Regions from separate parts of the Thermaerobacter sp. FW80 genome, predicted to be linked through region 2. Evidence: predicted binding sites of a transcription regulator. Region 2 holds the regulator's gene; the other holds the start of a gene.
The links. The regulator HrcA, encoded in region 2, represses chaperone genes, less so after heat shock. The targets are predictions, from matches to a motif close to TGTTAGCACTCNNNNNNNNNGAGTGCTAACA.
Positions count from the first base shown of each region.

Region 1: the regulator HrcA is predicted to act here: its motif matches at 5,346-5,376, upstream of groES (co-chaperone GroES).

Region 1 is NZ_CP037895.1:1,153,424-1,160,629, reverse strand. Features, by position in the region: gene E1B22_RS05010 (ATP-binding protein) at 1-223, opposite strand, end outside; gene guaA (glutamine-hydrolyzing GMP synthase) at 1,100-2,674, opposite strand; gene groL (chaperonin GroEL) at 3,236-4,855, opposite strand; gene groES (co-chaperone GroES) at 4,884-5,210, opposite strand; gene E1B22_RS04990 (molybdenum cofactor biosynthesis protein B) at 5,626-6,180, opposite strand; gene moaC (cyclic pyranopterin monophosphate synthase MoaC) at 6,279-7,004, opposite strand; gene glp (gephyrin-like molybdotransferase Glp) at 7,001-7,206, opposite strand, start outside.
Region 2 is NZ_CP037895.1:637,505-644,710, reverse strand. Features, by position in the region: gene E1B22_RS02640 (thioredoxin family protein) at 1-526, shown strand, start outside; gene lepA (translation elongation factor 4) at 555-2,390, shown strand; gene hemW (radical SAM family heme chaperone HemW) at 2,819-4,003, shown strand; gene hrcA (heat-inducible transcriptional repressor HrcA) at 4,175-5,197, shown strand; gene grpE (nucleotide exchange factor GrpE) at 5,297-6,337, shown strand; gene dnaK (molecular chaperone DnaK) at 6,396-7,206, shown strand, end outside.

The DNA.
Region 1 (7,206 bases), 520 kb from region 2:
CGAGCAGCCACAGGGATACCAGCACCACCAGGGCGCCGATCGAGACGGCCTCGCCGCTCGCGGAAACGACCTGGTACAGCTCCGCCACCAGCAGGGCGCCACCCAGCAGCACCGCCAGTGCGGGAGGGGGTGCACTGGTGGAGACGACGAGGATCACCAGTCCGAGAAGACCCGCCGCCGCGACGCCTGCCATGTAGCGAGCCACGACCCCTGAGGGTTTCATGGGGACTCCACTTCGCTGGGGCACCGTGCAACCCTCCCCGGCACCGAGGGGCGCCGACCCTCGCGCCCGCTGGCTCCATGTGGCAGCCTGACCCCCCGAAGGTGCCGTTGCTCAAGGGGTTCAACCACGATGAAGGCCGCGTTCTCCTCAAGAACGCGGCCTTGAACGGGGTCCTTCGCGGTGGTCCCCGACCGCTGGTGATCCGCTACGCATCCGGTCGTCGATCGATCGCGGACGGGTCAGAAGGCGGCCCCAACTCGGTCAACATGCCAATGCCAGATGACCGGTGCCGGCCCGCCCGGGCCGGGTGGGCATCTGCCCCTTTACACCCCACCACGACGTGTGCTTCGATGAAACCGGTCTGCCTAACGGGTGGGGTGGAGCCACGAGCCGGCACCGGCCTCCGGCCACGACGCTAGCCGATGGGCCAGCTGGTCTGCGCAGCGAGGGCGACGACCACGCCGGTCAGGATGCTGGCCGCAGCCATGGCGAGACGGTACAGCATGGCTTCACCTCCCATCCTTCCACCCGGCCGGTGCCGCCCGCCCACCCGCGGGCGGCACCGGCCTTGCCAGGCTTTCCCGGCCCTTTCACCCCCTGCCTACGACACGATCTCGACGATTCCTCCTAGATTCCGAAAGAATAGGACCAGAAAGTGATGGTCCTCCTAGATTCCGAAAGAATAGGACCAGAAAGTGATGGTTTTCGACAAAATTCGCGCTCAAGCCAACGGTCGCGCCGGTGAATCCCCCGAGCCTCTGCCGTCTTCTCGACGGTCGTCGGCGTCCCGGTCATGGACTCGCCATCCGATGGCGAAACCTGTCTGGGACCGCGGCGGCAAGCCGGGCGGCCCCGCCGGTTCGTCCGGGGTCCCCGTCACTCCCACTCGATGGTGGCGGGGGGCTTGGAGGTGATGTCGTAGACCACGCGGTTGACGCCCTCCACCTCGTTGACCAGCCGGCGCGCGATGCGGTCGAGCACCTCGTGGGGCAACCGCACCCAGTCCGCGGTCATCCCGTCGTCCGAGGCCACCACCCGCACGGCGACCGCCTCGCCGTAGGTGCGACGATCGCCCATGACCCCCACCGTGCGGGCCCCCGTCAGGACGGCGAAGGCCTGCCAGACCGAGCCCTCCAGCCCTGCCCGGCGGATCTCCTCGCGCACGATCCGGTCGCACGCCCGCAGGCGCCGGAGGCGTTCGGCGGTGACGGCGCCCACGGTCCGGATGGCGAGCCCCGGTCCCGGGAAGGGATGGCGCTCGATGAGGGCCGTCGGCAGCCCGAGCCGGCGCCCGACCTCCCGCACCTCGTCCTTGAACAGGTCGCGCAGCGGTTCCACCAGCTCGAAGTCCAGGTCGGGCGGCAACCCGCCCACGTTGTGGTGGCTCTTGATGGTGGCGGCCGCCCCGCCGCCGCTCTCGATCACGTCCGGATAGGTCGTCCCCTGGACCAGGTAGGGGATCGGCCCCAGCTCGGCGGCGAGGCGTCGGGCCTGTTCCTCGAACACGCGGATGAAGGTCTCCCCCACGGCCTTGCGCTTGGCCTCGGGGTCGACCAGGCCGGCGAGCGCATCGAGGAACCGGTCCCGCGCGTCGACCACCCGCAGGTCCATGCCGAGCCCGGAGAAGGTGGATCGGACCTCCTCGACCTCGCCCTCCCGCAGGAGACCGGTGTCGACGAACACGGCGACCAGCCGCGAGCCGATGGCGCGATGCACCAGCGCGGCCGCCACGGCCGAGTCGACGCCGCCGCTCAGCGCGCACAGGGCACGGGCCCCGTCGAGCCGCCGCCGCAGGGCCGTCACGGCCCGCTCGACGAAGTCGGCCATGGACCAGCCGCCCCGGCAGCCGCAGACCCGGAAGAGGAAGTTGGCCAGGATGTCCCGGCCCCGCGGCGTGTGGGCGACCTCGGGGTGGAACTGGACGCCGAGCCAGCGCCCGTCGCCCCCCTCGATGGCCGCGTAGGGCGCATCCGCGGTGTGCGCCAACACGGTGAAGCCGGGCGGCAGCACCTCGACCCGATCGGCGTGGCTCATCCAGACGTCCACCCGCGCGCCGAGGCCCGCCAGCAGGCGGCCGGGTTCGTCCACGTGGAGGGTGGCGGGGCCGTACTCCCGCCGTGCCGCCGGGACGACCCGGCCCCCGAGCTGGTGGACCATCAGCTGCATGCCGTAGCAGATGCCGAGGACCGGCACCCCGGCCTGCCAGAGCTCGGGGTCGCATTGCGGTGCCCCCGGCTCGTAGACGCTGGCGGGACCGCCGGAGAGGATCACCCCCCGCGGGCGGTGGCGGAGGATCGCAGCCAGGGGGGTGTGGTGGGGCAGGACCACCGAGTACACCCCGAGCTCCCGCACCCGCCGGGCGATCAGGTGACCGTACTGCGAACCGAAGTCGAGGATCACCACGCGCTCTTCCGGTTCCACCAGAGACGGCTCCCCTTCCATCCCGACCATGGCCATCGCTCCCTTCCTGCCCGGTACGGGCGGAGCGCAAGGGTGAGACGCAGGTACCGGGACCGCGGCCGGTTCCCGCGGGCCGCGGACCGGGGGCAGAGACGACTCGAGGTCGCCGGCGTAGCGTCGATCGATGTCACAACGTGATATCTTAACATGATATCGTAGCAAGACGATGCGTTTTGAACAGGTCCATGGGCGGGTTGGCCGCCAACCCGGGATGGCCGGAGCGGGGAGGGATTGCGGTGGCGGAAGGCCGTCAGTCCTTGACGGTGCACGTTCCCAGCGATTTGTTGGCATGAAGGAGCGGATCGTGGGCTCCGACACCGGCGTCCTCGTCGTTCCTGACGCCCGATGAACCGGAGGACGCCGCGGCAGTTCTGGAACATGCCAAGCCGCCGCCGCGGGCCGCGGGGCGATGCCCTGCGGCCCGCGGCGCCCCGGCCGGTTCGTCCGCCGCGCCAGCGAAGGGCAGTAGCCCCGCTTGAGCAAACAGGGGCGGGGTGCCCGCGCCTCCCGCGCGGGCACCCCGCCCCGGCCACGGCCCAGCGGGCGACGGACTCAGAAGTCCATGTCGCCCACGTTGCTGCCGGCCGCCTCCTTCTTCTCCTCGGGCAGGTCGGCCACCAGCGACTCGGTGGTCAGCACCATGGCGGCGATGCTGGCCGCGTTCTGCAGCGCCGACCGGGTCACCTTGGCCGGGTCGACGATGCCGCGGGCGAACATGTCGCCGTACTCGCCCGTCAGGGCATCGAAGCCCTCGTTGTCCGGCAGCTGCTTGACCCGCTCGACGACCACCGAGCCCTCCATACCCGCGTTGGCCGCGATCTGGCGCAGCGGCTCCTCCAGGGCGCGGCGGACGATCTCGATGCCCATCCGCTCGTCCTCGTTGCGGGCCTCCACCTTGTCCAGCGCCTTGATGGCGTGGACCAGCGTGGCACCGCCACCGGGGACGATGCCCTCCTCCACCGCCGCCCGCGTGGCCGAGAGGGCGTCCTCGATGCGGTACTTCTTCTCCTTCATCTCCACCTCGGTCGCGGCGCCGACCTTGATCACGGCCACGCCGCCGGCCAGCTTGGCCAGCCGCTCCTGCAGCTTCTCGCGGTCGAAGTCCGAGGTGGTCTCCTCGATCTGCCGCTTGATGACGTTGATGCGGGCCTTGATCTTCTCGGGATCGCCAGCGCCCTCGACGATGGTCGTGTTCTCCTTCTCCACGACCACCTTCTTGGCCCGGCCGAACATGTCGGGCGTGACGTTCTCCAGCTTGATGCCCAGGTCTTCGGAGATCACCTGGCCGCCGGTGAGGATGGCGATGTCCTCCAGCATCGCCTTACGCCGATCGCCGAAGCCGGGCGCCTTGACCGCGCAGGACTGCAGCGTGCCGCGGATCTTGTTGACCACCAGGGTCGCCAGCGCCTCGCCCTCGACGTCCTCGGCGATGATCAGCAGCGGCTTGCCGCGCTCCACCACCCGCTGCAGCACCGGCAGCAGGTCGTTGACGGACGAGATCTTGCGGTCGGTGATCAGGATGAAGGGCTCCTCGAGGACGGCCTCCATCGCCTCGGCGTCGGTGACGAAGTACGGCGACAGGTAGCCCCGGTCGAACTGCATGCCCTCCACGACCTCGACGGTCGTGTCCAGGGTCTTGCTCTCCTCGACCGTGATCACGCCGTCCTTGCCGACCTTCTCCATGGCGTCGGCGATCATCTTGCCGATCTCTTCGTCGTTGGCGGAGATGGAGGCCACCTGCTGGGTCGCTTCCTTGGTCTCGACGGGCTTGGCGATCCGCTTGATCTCATCGACGACGGCCGCGACCGCCTTCTCGATGCCCCGCTTGACCAGGATCGGGTTCGCGCCGGCGGCCACCACCTTCATGCCCTCGCGGACCATGGCCTGGCCCAGGACGATGGCGGTGGTGGTCCCGTCACCGGCCACGTCGTTGGTCTTGGTCGCCACCTCCGTGAGGAGCTTGGCGCCCATGTTCTCGAAGGGGTCCTTCAGCTCGATCTCGCGGGCGATGGTCACGCCGTCATTGGTGATGGTCGGCGAGCCGAACTTCTTCTCCAGGACCACGTTGCGGCCCTTGGGCCCCAGGGTGATCTTGACGGCGTTGGCGACGGTGTTCAGCCCCTTCTCCAGGCTGCGCCGCGCCTGCTCGTTGAAGACCAGCTGCTTCGGCATGCCGCCTTCCCTCCTCGGTCACGAACGCTCACTGGATGACCGCCAGGATGTCGCGCTCGCTGAGGATCAGCAGCTCCTCGTCATCCAGCTTGACCTCGGTGCCGGCGTACTTGGAGAAGATCACCCGGTCGCCTTCCTTGACCTCGAGGGGGACCTTCTGGCCGTTCTCGAGGATGCGGCCCGTGCCCACGGCCAGGACCTCACCCTGCTGCGGCTTCTCCTTGGCCGTGTCCGGCAGGATGATCCCGCCCTTGGTCCGCTCCTCCTCCTCGATCACCTTGACGACCACCCGGTCGCCGAGAGGGCGCAGCTTCACCGACACGGTCCCTCCCTTGGGCTGCGGCTGAACGCTCACCGCCGTCCACCTCCCTGGTGCGCTGAGGGTTCGGCTCCGGGGCGCCCGGCCACAGCGGTCGAATGGTGCCGTGATCGGATCTGGCAGGATCGCTGCCCGGCGGGCCCGAGCCCCCGAGCCGCGGGACTCCTGTCCTGTTAGCACTCCCCGTCGGAGAGTGCTAAGCCATCGACTATGGTAAGGCGGCCAGAAACGGTCGTCAACCCCCGAATTGGCCGCCGCTCCCATGCTTGCCGCTATTGCTTCTGCCCCGCTCGGCGCCGGATTATGCGCCGCGTGCGCCGGCACGCCGGTGCGGACGAACCGGCTCGGCGCCCCCCTCCCGACGGCGAAGGACCCCGACGCCTCGCGAGGCGCCCGTAGGTTCCCACGCGTCGGCGACGGGTGCGGCGATGGGTGCAGCGGTCGGCGGATCTCAACGGGCGTCGCGATGCCCGCCGCCGTGGAGGATGGCGACGGCGTGGTCCAGCAGCGGTGCGAGGACCTCGAGGCACTCGGCCACGCCCCGCGGGCTGCCCGGCAGGTTGACGATCAGGGTGCGCCCCCGGATGCCCGCCACCGCCCGGGAGAGGTAGGCCATCACATTGGCCGCCCCCGTCGCCGCCCGCATGCGCTCGGGAAGGCCCGGGACGACCCGCTCCACCACGTCCAGCGTCGCCTCGGGGGTGACGTCCCGGGGGCCGAGGCCCGTGCCGCCCGTAGTCAGGATCAGGTCGGGGATGGAGGCGGCACCCTGCTGCGATGCGGTCCGCTCCGACCCGTCGTCCCCGTCGCGGGCAGCCGCCGCTCCCCGCCCGTCGGCCACCGCGGCCAGCCAGCGGGCGATGGCCCGGCGGTCGTCGGGCACCACGCCGCGGGCCACCACCGCGAACCCGCGCTCTGTGGCCCATCGCGCCAGATAGTCCCCGCTCGCGTCCCGGCGCCAACCCTGGCTGACCCCGTCGCTGACGGTGAGGATCGCCACCCGCACGGCCAACGCCCCCTCCCGTTCCGACGCCGCGCCGCCCCGCGCGGCTGCGGGCCGCGACACGCGCCTCCGCGCTCCCCTGGGTCCGCCGGCGAGCCCCGTCAGCGGGACCTGCCGCCCTCCGCCCGGGTGGCTTCGGGCCGGACGGGCTCGCCCACCGCCTCCCAAGGCGGTTCGCCGGCCCGCCAATAGTCGCCGCTGCGCCCCCCCGTCTTGCGCACCAGGCGGATCCCCTCGACGACCATCCCCTTGTCCAGGGCCTTGCCCATGTCGACCAGCGTCAGGGCGGCCACCGCCACGGCCGTCAGGGCTTCCATCTCCACCCCCGTGCGCGCCGCGGTGCGCACCGTCGCCTGGATCTCCACCGCGTCCTGCGTCAGCCGGAAGTCGACGGCGACGGTGTCCAGGGGCAGCGGGTGACACAGGGGGATCAGCCGGCCGGTCTCCTTGGCCGCCAGGATCCCCGCCACCCGGGCGACGGCCCACACGTCGCCCTTGGGCACGTCGCCGGCCCGCAGGCGGGCCAGGGTGGTCGGCGCCATGCGCACCCGGCCCCGCGCCACCGCCTCCCGCACCGTCACCGCCTTCCCGCTGGTGTCGACCATCTGCGCCCGGCCTGCGGCGTCCAGGTGCGTCCACGCCGGCGCCCCGGACGGGACCGGCGCGGCCGGTTCCTCCGCCGGAGAGGGTACGACCCGCCGGCCACCGGCGTCCTCGCCCCGCGCCTCCGGTGCGGCGGGCGCCGGCTCCCCTCCGGCGGACGCCCCCGCCGGGCGGTCCCCCTCCGGTCCCCCGGCCCGGTCGGAGGGACGGGCTCGCTGCCTCACCAGGGGATCACCTCCACCTCGGCGCCGGCCGGCAGCTCGTCGATGGCCATGGGCAGGTGCACCAGCCCCTGGGCCCCGGTCAGGGCGGTGATCAACCCGGACTTGCGCGGTTGCGGCCGCGCGGCATACTCCCCACCGCGCCAGAGCAGGGCGACGGGGACGTACTCCTCGCGGCCGGCCGGGCGCCGCAGGGCGGTCTCCA
Region 2 (7,206 bases):
CTACGAGTTCGCCAGCCTCCTGGAGGCGCTGGTCGAGGCGGGACGCCCTGCCTCGACGCCGGAAGCGGGCGCCGACGCCGGCCGGGCCGGCGCCGGCGCGGAAGCCACGGCCCCGCGACCCCCGGCGGCACATCCCGGCGATGCCGGGGCCGCGGCCGGTTCGCGGCCGGACGGTGCCGGCCCCGAGGAGGGGGAGGCGTCCCCCACGCCCACCGGTCCCCTGGACCCCCGCCGGTTGGCGCGGCTGGAGGAGGCCGGGGAAACCGTCCACCTGCGGGTGTTCTTCACCCCGACGTGACCCCACTGCCCGCGGGCCGTGCGCTCCGCGATGCAACTCGCCCTGGCCAGCCCGCGGGTGGTGGCGGAGGCCGTGGAGGCCAGCTCCTTCCCGCAGCTGGCGCGTCAGTACCAGGTCTGGGCCGTGCCGAAGACGGTGATCAACGACCGGGTCGCCCTGGACGGGGCCGTGCCCGACGAGGCGCTGTGGTCCGCCATCGCGCAGGCGTTGGGCATCCCGCCCGATTGACGGTCGCGATCGCGAGGTCCGCCGACGGATGAGTGACCAGCGAGCACGGGGCCACCAGGCCCGCATCCGCAACTTCTGCATCATCGCCCACATCGACCACGGCAAGTCCACCCTGGCCGACCGCCTGCTGGAGTCCACCGGCACCATCGGCGACCGCGAGCGGCGCGACCAGGTGCTGGACATGATGGACCTGGAACGGGAGCGGGGCATCACCATCAAGGCCCAGGCGGTGCGCATGTTCTACCGCGCGGCCGATGGCCAGGAGTACATGCTGCACCTGATCGACACCCCCGGCCACGTGGACTTCAGCTACGAGGTCTCCCGCGCCCTGGCCGCCTGCGAGGGCGCGATCCTGCTGGTCGACGCCACCCAGGGCGTGGAGGCCCAGACCGTGGCCAACCTGTATCTCGCCCTGGACGCCAACCTGACCCTGATCCCCGTCATCAACAAGATCGACCTGCCCGCCGCCCGGCCCGACGAGGTGCGCCAGCAGCTGGCGGACCTGGGGTTCGACCCGGCGGAGGTGCTACTGGTGTCCGCCAAGGAGGGCACCGGCGTGGACGACCTCCTGGAGGCCGTCGTGCGGCGGATCCCGCCGCCCTCCGGCGACCCCGAGGCGCCGCTGCGGGCGCTGGTGTTCGACAGCCACTACGATGCCTACCGCGGCGTCATCGCCTACGTGCGGGTGCGGGACGGGCGGGTGCGGCCGGGCGACCGGATCCGGCTGATGGCCTCGGGCGCCGAGTTCGAGGTCGACCAGCTGGGCACCTTCCGCCCCTTCCTGGTCCCGGTGGACGAGCTGGCCGCCGGGGAGGTGGGCTTCGTCGCCGCCGGCATCAAGAACGTGCGGGACTGCCGGGTGGGCGACACCATCACCCTGGTCGACCGCCCTGCCCGGGAGCCGCTCCCGGGCTATCAGCCGGCCAAGCCGATGGTGTTCACGGGGCTCTACCCCGTCGACCCGGGCGACTACGAGCGGCTGCGGGAGGCGCTGGAGAAGCTGCGCCTGAACGACGCCGCGCTGGTGTTCGAGCCGGAGACCTCCGAGGCGCTGGGGTTCGGCTTCCGCTGCGGCTTCCTGGGCCTGCTGCACATGGAGATCGTCCAGGAACGCCTGGAGCGGGAGTACGACCTGGACCTGATCACCACCGCGCCCAGCGTGGTCTATCGCGTGCGGCTGCGGGACGGCAGCGAGCGGGAGATCCAGAACCCCGCCGACCTGCCCCCGCGCGACCGCATCGAAGCGCTGCTGGAGCCCTTCGTCCGGGCGTCGATCTTCACGCCCAAGGAGCACGTGGGCGCGCTGATGGAGCTCTGCCAGGAGCGGCGCGGCGAGTTCGTCACCATGGAATACCTGGATCCGCGCCGCGTGCGGCTGGAGTACCGCCTCCCCCTGGCCGAGATCATGTACGACTTCTTCGACCAGCTGAAGTCGCGGTCCAAGGGCTACGCCACCCTGGACTACCAGCTGGAGGGCTATCGCGAGTCGGACCTGGTGCGCCTCGACGTCCTGGTGGCGGGGGAGCCGGTGGACGCCCTGTCGGTCATCGTCCACCGGGACAAGGCCTACGCCCGCGGCCGCGCCCTGGTGGAGCGGCTGAAGGAGCTGATCCCGCGCCAGCTCTTCGACGTGCCGATCCAGGCGGCGGTGGGGTCGCGGGTCATCGCCCGCGAGACCATCCGCGCCCTGAAGAAGAACGTGCTGGCCAAGTGCTACGGCGGCGACGTCACCCGCAAGCGCAAGCTGCTGGAGAAGCAGAAAGAGGGCAAGAAGCGGATGAAGCAGGTGGGCCGGGTGGAGATCCCGCAAGAGGCCTTCATGGCCGTGCTGCGGGTGGACGAGCCCCGCGGCGGGGGGCGGTGAGCGCGGTGCCGGCACGAGCGGGTCGCGTGGGTGCAGCGCAGGCGCGAGAGGCGCGCCCGGTGCCCGCCCAGGCGCCACGGCCGACCCCCCAGGCCGCGGGAGCGCCGGCAGGCCGGGGGCCTCAGGCCGCGCCGTCCGGGTCCGGGCCGGCAGGAGGAACCGGCCGGGCCGCCGCGGCGACCCCCACGGCGGCACCGGCGGACCGCCGTCGGGCCTCGCCCCCCGCTGGGCCCGCGGCTTCCGGGACGAACGCGTCGACGGGGCCGGCGCCCTCGATCGGCGCCGGCCCCGCGGACGCCACGGCCCGGGGCGCCCTTGTCCGTCCCGATGGCGGCGCCGGGCAGGGGCGGGAACGGTGCCGGGAGGCCCAGTCCCGGGCGGAGGGCGGCGCGCCCTGGCCCGCGTGGGACGCGGGGCCGGCCCTGTACGTGCACGTGCCCTACTGCCGCCAGCGCTGCCACTACTGCGACTTCAACACCTATCTCCTCGACCCCGCGGGCAAGGTCCGCTACCTGGGCGCCCTCGAACGGGAGTTGGCCCTGCTGGCGGCCGACCCGGCCCTGACGCGGCCCCTGGTCTCGGTCTACGTGGGCGGCGGCACCCCCTCGATCCTGGAGCCGGCGGAACTGGAGCGGCTGCTGGCGGCGGTGCGCCGCGCCTTCCGTCTCGCGCCGGACGCCGAGGTCACCGTGGAGTGCAACCCCGGCACCCTGGACGAGGAGCGGTTGGCCGTCCTGCGGGACGGGGGCGTCAACCGCCTCAGCCTGGGCCTGCAGGCCGTGCAGGACGAGCTGTTGCGGGCCATCGGTCGCGACCACACCTGGGCCGACTTCTGCGCCACCTACCGGCGGGTGCGGCGGGCCGGGTTCGACAACGTGAACGTCGACCTGATCTTCGGCCTGCCGGGCCAGAGCCTGGAGCAGTGGGAGGCGTCGTTGCGGGCGGTGGTCGACCTGGGACCCGAGCACGTCTCCTGCTACGGGCTCGAGCTCCATCCCGGCACGCCCTTCTACCGGGAGTGGGAGGCGGGCCGGCTCCAGCTGCCCGGCGAGGACGCCGAGCGGGCCATGTTCGATCGCGCGTACGAGGTGCTGGGCGAGGCCGGGTTCGTCCGGTACGAGATCTCCAACTACGCCCGACCGGGGAGGGAGTCGGTGCACAACCGGGTGTACTGGCTCAACGGCTCCTACCTGGGGGCGGGGCCGGGGGCCTGGTCCTGCTGGCGCGGCGAGCGGCGGCGCAACCGGCTCCACCCCATGGCCTACGCGGCCGCCCTGGCCGAGGGCCGGCTGCCGGTGGACGTCACGGAGCGGGTGGATCGGCGACGGGCGATGGAGGACACCATGATCCTCGGCCTGCGGCTGGCGGAGGGGGTCGACGAGGGCCGGTTCGCGCGCCGCTTCGGGTTGACCCCGGAGGAGGCCTTCCCCAGGGCGATCCGGCGGCTGCTGGAGGAGGGGTGGCTGGTTCGCGAGGGGGGACGGATCCGGCTCAGCCCGGCGGCGGTGCCGGTGGCCAACAGCGTGCTGGTCGCCTTCGTCGACACCGATGACATCCGGACGGGTGCGGGCGGCGGGCCGGGCGGCGTCGACGCGGCGGCGCCGACGCGTTGACGGGATCCCGCGCCGGTGCTACCTTGTAAGGAGGATCGTTAGCACTCTCTGTCATCGAGTGCTAAGCGGAGGGACGCGTCGACCCGCAGGTCGCCGGAGGCCGCCACGGCGGCACCCCGTGCCCGGCCGGAACCGGCCGGGCGGGCTCCGGGGCCGAGGGGGGATCAGCCGATGGACCGCCGCAAGCAACAGGTCCTCAAGGCGGTGGTCGAGGACTACGTCGACACGGCGGAGCCGGTCGGATCCCGCACCCTGGCCCGCAAGTACGGTCTGGGCGTGAGCCCGGCCACCATCCGCAACGAGATGGCGGACCTGGAGGAGATGGGCTTCCTCGAGCAGCCCCACACCTCCGCCGGGCGGATCCCTTCCGACCGGGGCTACCGCTTCTTCGTCGACATGCTGATGGACGCGGTCACCCCGCCGCCCGAACTGGTGGAGCGCCTGCGGCGCATGTACGCGGAGCGGGTCGACCACGTCAGCCGGTTGCTGCGGCAGACGGCCCAGGTGCTCAGCGAGACCACGGACTGCCTGGCCCTGGTGGAGTCGCCGCGGGTGGAACCGGTGACCTTCCGGCACCTGCAGGTGCTCCCGCTCAGCGAGCGGCGGGCCGTGCTGGTCCTGGTCACGGACGAGGGGCTGGTGCAGCAGCGGCTGGTGGAGCTGCCCGAGCCCGCCAGCGAGGCGGATCTGCAGCGCATCTCCGCCGTGCTGACGCGCAGGCTGGCCGGGCTCACCCTGGATCAGGTGGGCCGCACGGCGTTGCGCGAGTTGCACGACGAACTGGCGGCGTGCGGCGCCCTGCTCGAGGCGGCGCTGGAGGCCTTGCGGCCGCCGGCGTCCGAAGACGACCACCCGGTGTTCGTCCTCGGCACGCGGCGGTTGTTCCGCCAGCCCGAGTTCCAGGACGTCCAGCGGGCCCAGGCCGTCCTGGGCCTGGTGGAGCAGCAGGAGCTGGTCCGCGACCTGCTGGGCCGGCAGGGCGGCGACGAGCTGGTGATCACCATCGGTCACGAGAACCCGTACCCGGACCTCTACGACTGCAGCGTGATCAGCGCCACCTACCGGCTTGGGGGTGAGGCGGCGGGCCGCATCGCCGTCCTCGGGCCGAAGCGCATGCACTACGCCCGCATCACCAGCGTGATGGAGCTGTTGGCCCAGCTGCTGACGGAGGCGATGGAACGCACGGTGCGTTGATGGGGCCCGCCGCCGGACGGGATCCGCGTCCCTGCCACCGGTGGCGGGGCTTTTTTGTCCGGGTGCGGGCCGGAGGCCGGAAGGAGGCGGAGCCCGATCGTGGGTGAGTCGAGGGTCGAGGGGGAACCGCGGGTGGAGGCGACGCGCCCCACGGCGGCATCGGCTCCGGAGGGCGCCGGCGGCGGCGAGCCCTCCGCGGTCCGGGGCGAGGGAGGGACCGCCGCGGCGCGGACCGCCCCGCCGGGCGCGGCCTCCGCGCCCCCGCGGAAGGAGGCGGACGAGGGGCCGGCTGCGCCCGCTGCGGAAGGGGGCGGGAGCCCTCCGGCGGCCACGGCTGCGTCCTCCGCGGACGAGGCCGAGGGTCCGGCGGCGGCCACGGCCGCGGAGCCGGGGGAGGCGGCGGATCCGGCCGCCCGGTCGAGCGCCGGCGGGTCCGCACCCGCCGAGGCCCAGGCCGCGCCCAGGGACCTCGCCCAGGCCCTGGCGGCGCTGGAGGCGGCCCGCCGGGAGGCGGCCGAGGCCCGCGCCGCGGCCGACGCGGCCCGTGCCGAAGCCGCGGCCGCCCGCTCGGAAGCGGAGGCGGCTCGCCGCCAGGCCCAGGAGTACCTGGACCAGCTGCGCCGGCTGCAGGCCGACTTCACCAACTACCGGCGCCGCATGATGGAAGAGCAGCGCCGCTGGCGGCAGGACGCCGAGGCGGAGCTGGTCCGGGCGCTGCTGCCCGTGCTGGACAACCTGGAGCGGGCGCTGGCGGCGGGGGGCGACGCCGGGCACCCCGTGGTGCAGGGCGTGGCCATGATCCACCGGCAGTTCCTCGACGTGCTCCGGCAGGTCGGCGTCGAACCCATGGAGGCCGAGGGCCAGCCCTTCGATCCCCACCGCCACGAGGCGGTGGCGCGCGTGGAGACCGCCGACCGTCCCGACGGCACGGTGATAGAAGTGTTCCAGCGGGGCTACCTATACCGGGGACGAACCCTGCGCCCCGCCATGGTCAAGGTCGCGGTGGCACCCGCGGGAACCCCGGCCGCGACCGCGCCGCCGTCGGCCGACGCCGCCGGCCAGGCGGGGGCCGACCCCGCCCGGGGCGAGACCGGTGCCGATGGCGCCGGGGGCGCCGCGGCGCAGGACGGCGGCCGGTGACCGGGGAACGCCGCGGCCACCGGCAAGGCGACGCATGCGCGGAGGAGGGGAAGCGGGCATGGGCAAGGTGGTGGGCATCGACCTGGGCACCACCAACTCCGTGGTGGCGGTGCTGGAGGGTGGCGAGCCCACGGTGATCACCAACGCCGAGGGCAGCCGCCTCACCCCTTCGGTGGTGGGTTGGTCCAAGGACGGCGAGCTGCTGGTCGGCCAGGTGGCCAAGCGACAGGCCGTCACCAACCCCGAGCGCACCATCTTCTCGATCAAGCGCTTCATGGGGCGCCGCTTCAGCGAGGTGCGGGACGAGGCCGCCCGGGTGCCCTACAAGGTGGTCGAGGGACCCAACGGGGACGCCCGGGTGGAGGTGGACGGCAAGCTCTACTCGCCCGAGGAGATCTCGGCCATGATCCTGCGGAAGCTCAAGCAGGACGCCGAGGCCTACCTGGGCGAGCCGGTGACGCAGGCGGTGATCACCGTCCCCGCCTACTTCAACGACGCCCAGCGCCAGGCGACCAAGAACGCGGGCCGCATCGCGGGCCTCGAGGTGCTGCGCATCATCAACGAGCCGACGGCGGCCGCCCTGGCCTACGGCCTGGACAAGGAGGAAGACCAGAAGATCCTGGTCTTCGACCTGGGCGGCGGCACCTTCGACGTCTCCATCCTCGAGCTGGGGGACGGCGTCTTCGAGGTCCGGGCCACCAGCGGCAACAACCACCTGGGCGGCGACGACTTCGACCAGCGGATCATCGACTGGCTGGCCGAGGAGTTCAAGAAGGAGCACGGCATCGACCTGCGCCAGGACCGCATGGCCTTGCAGCGGCTCAAGGAGGCGGCGGAGAAGGCGAAGATCGAGCTGTCGTCGACCCTGA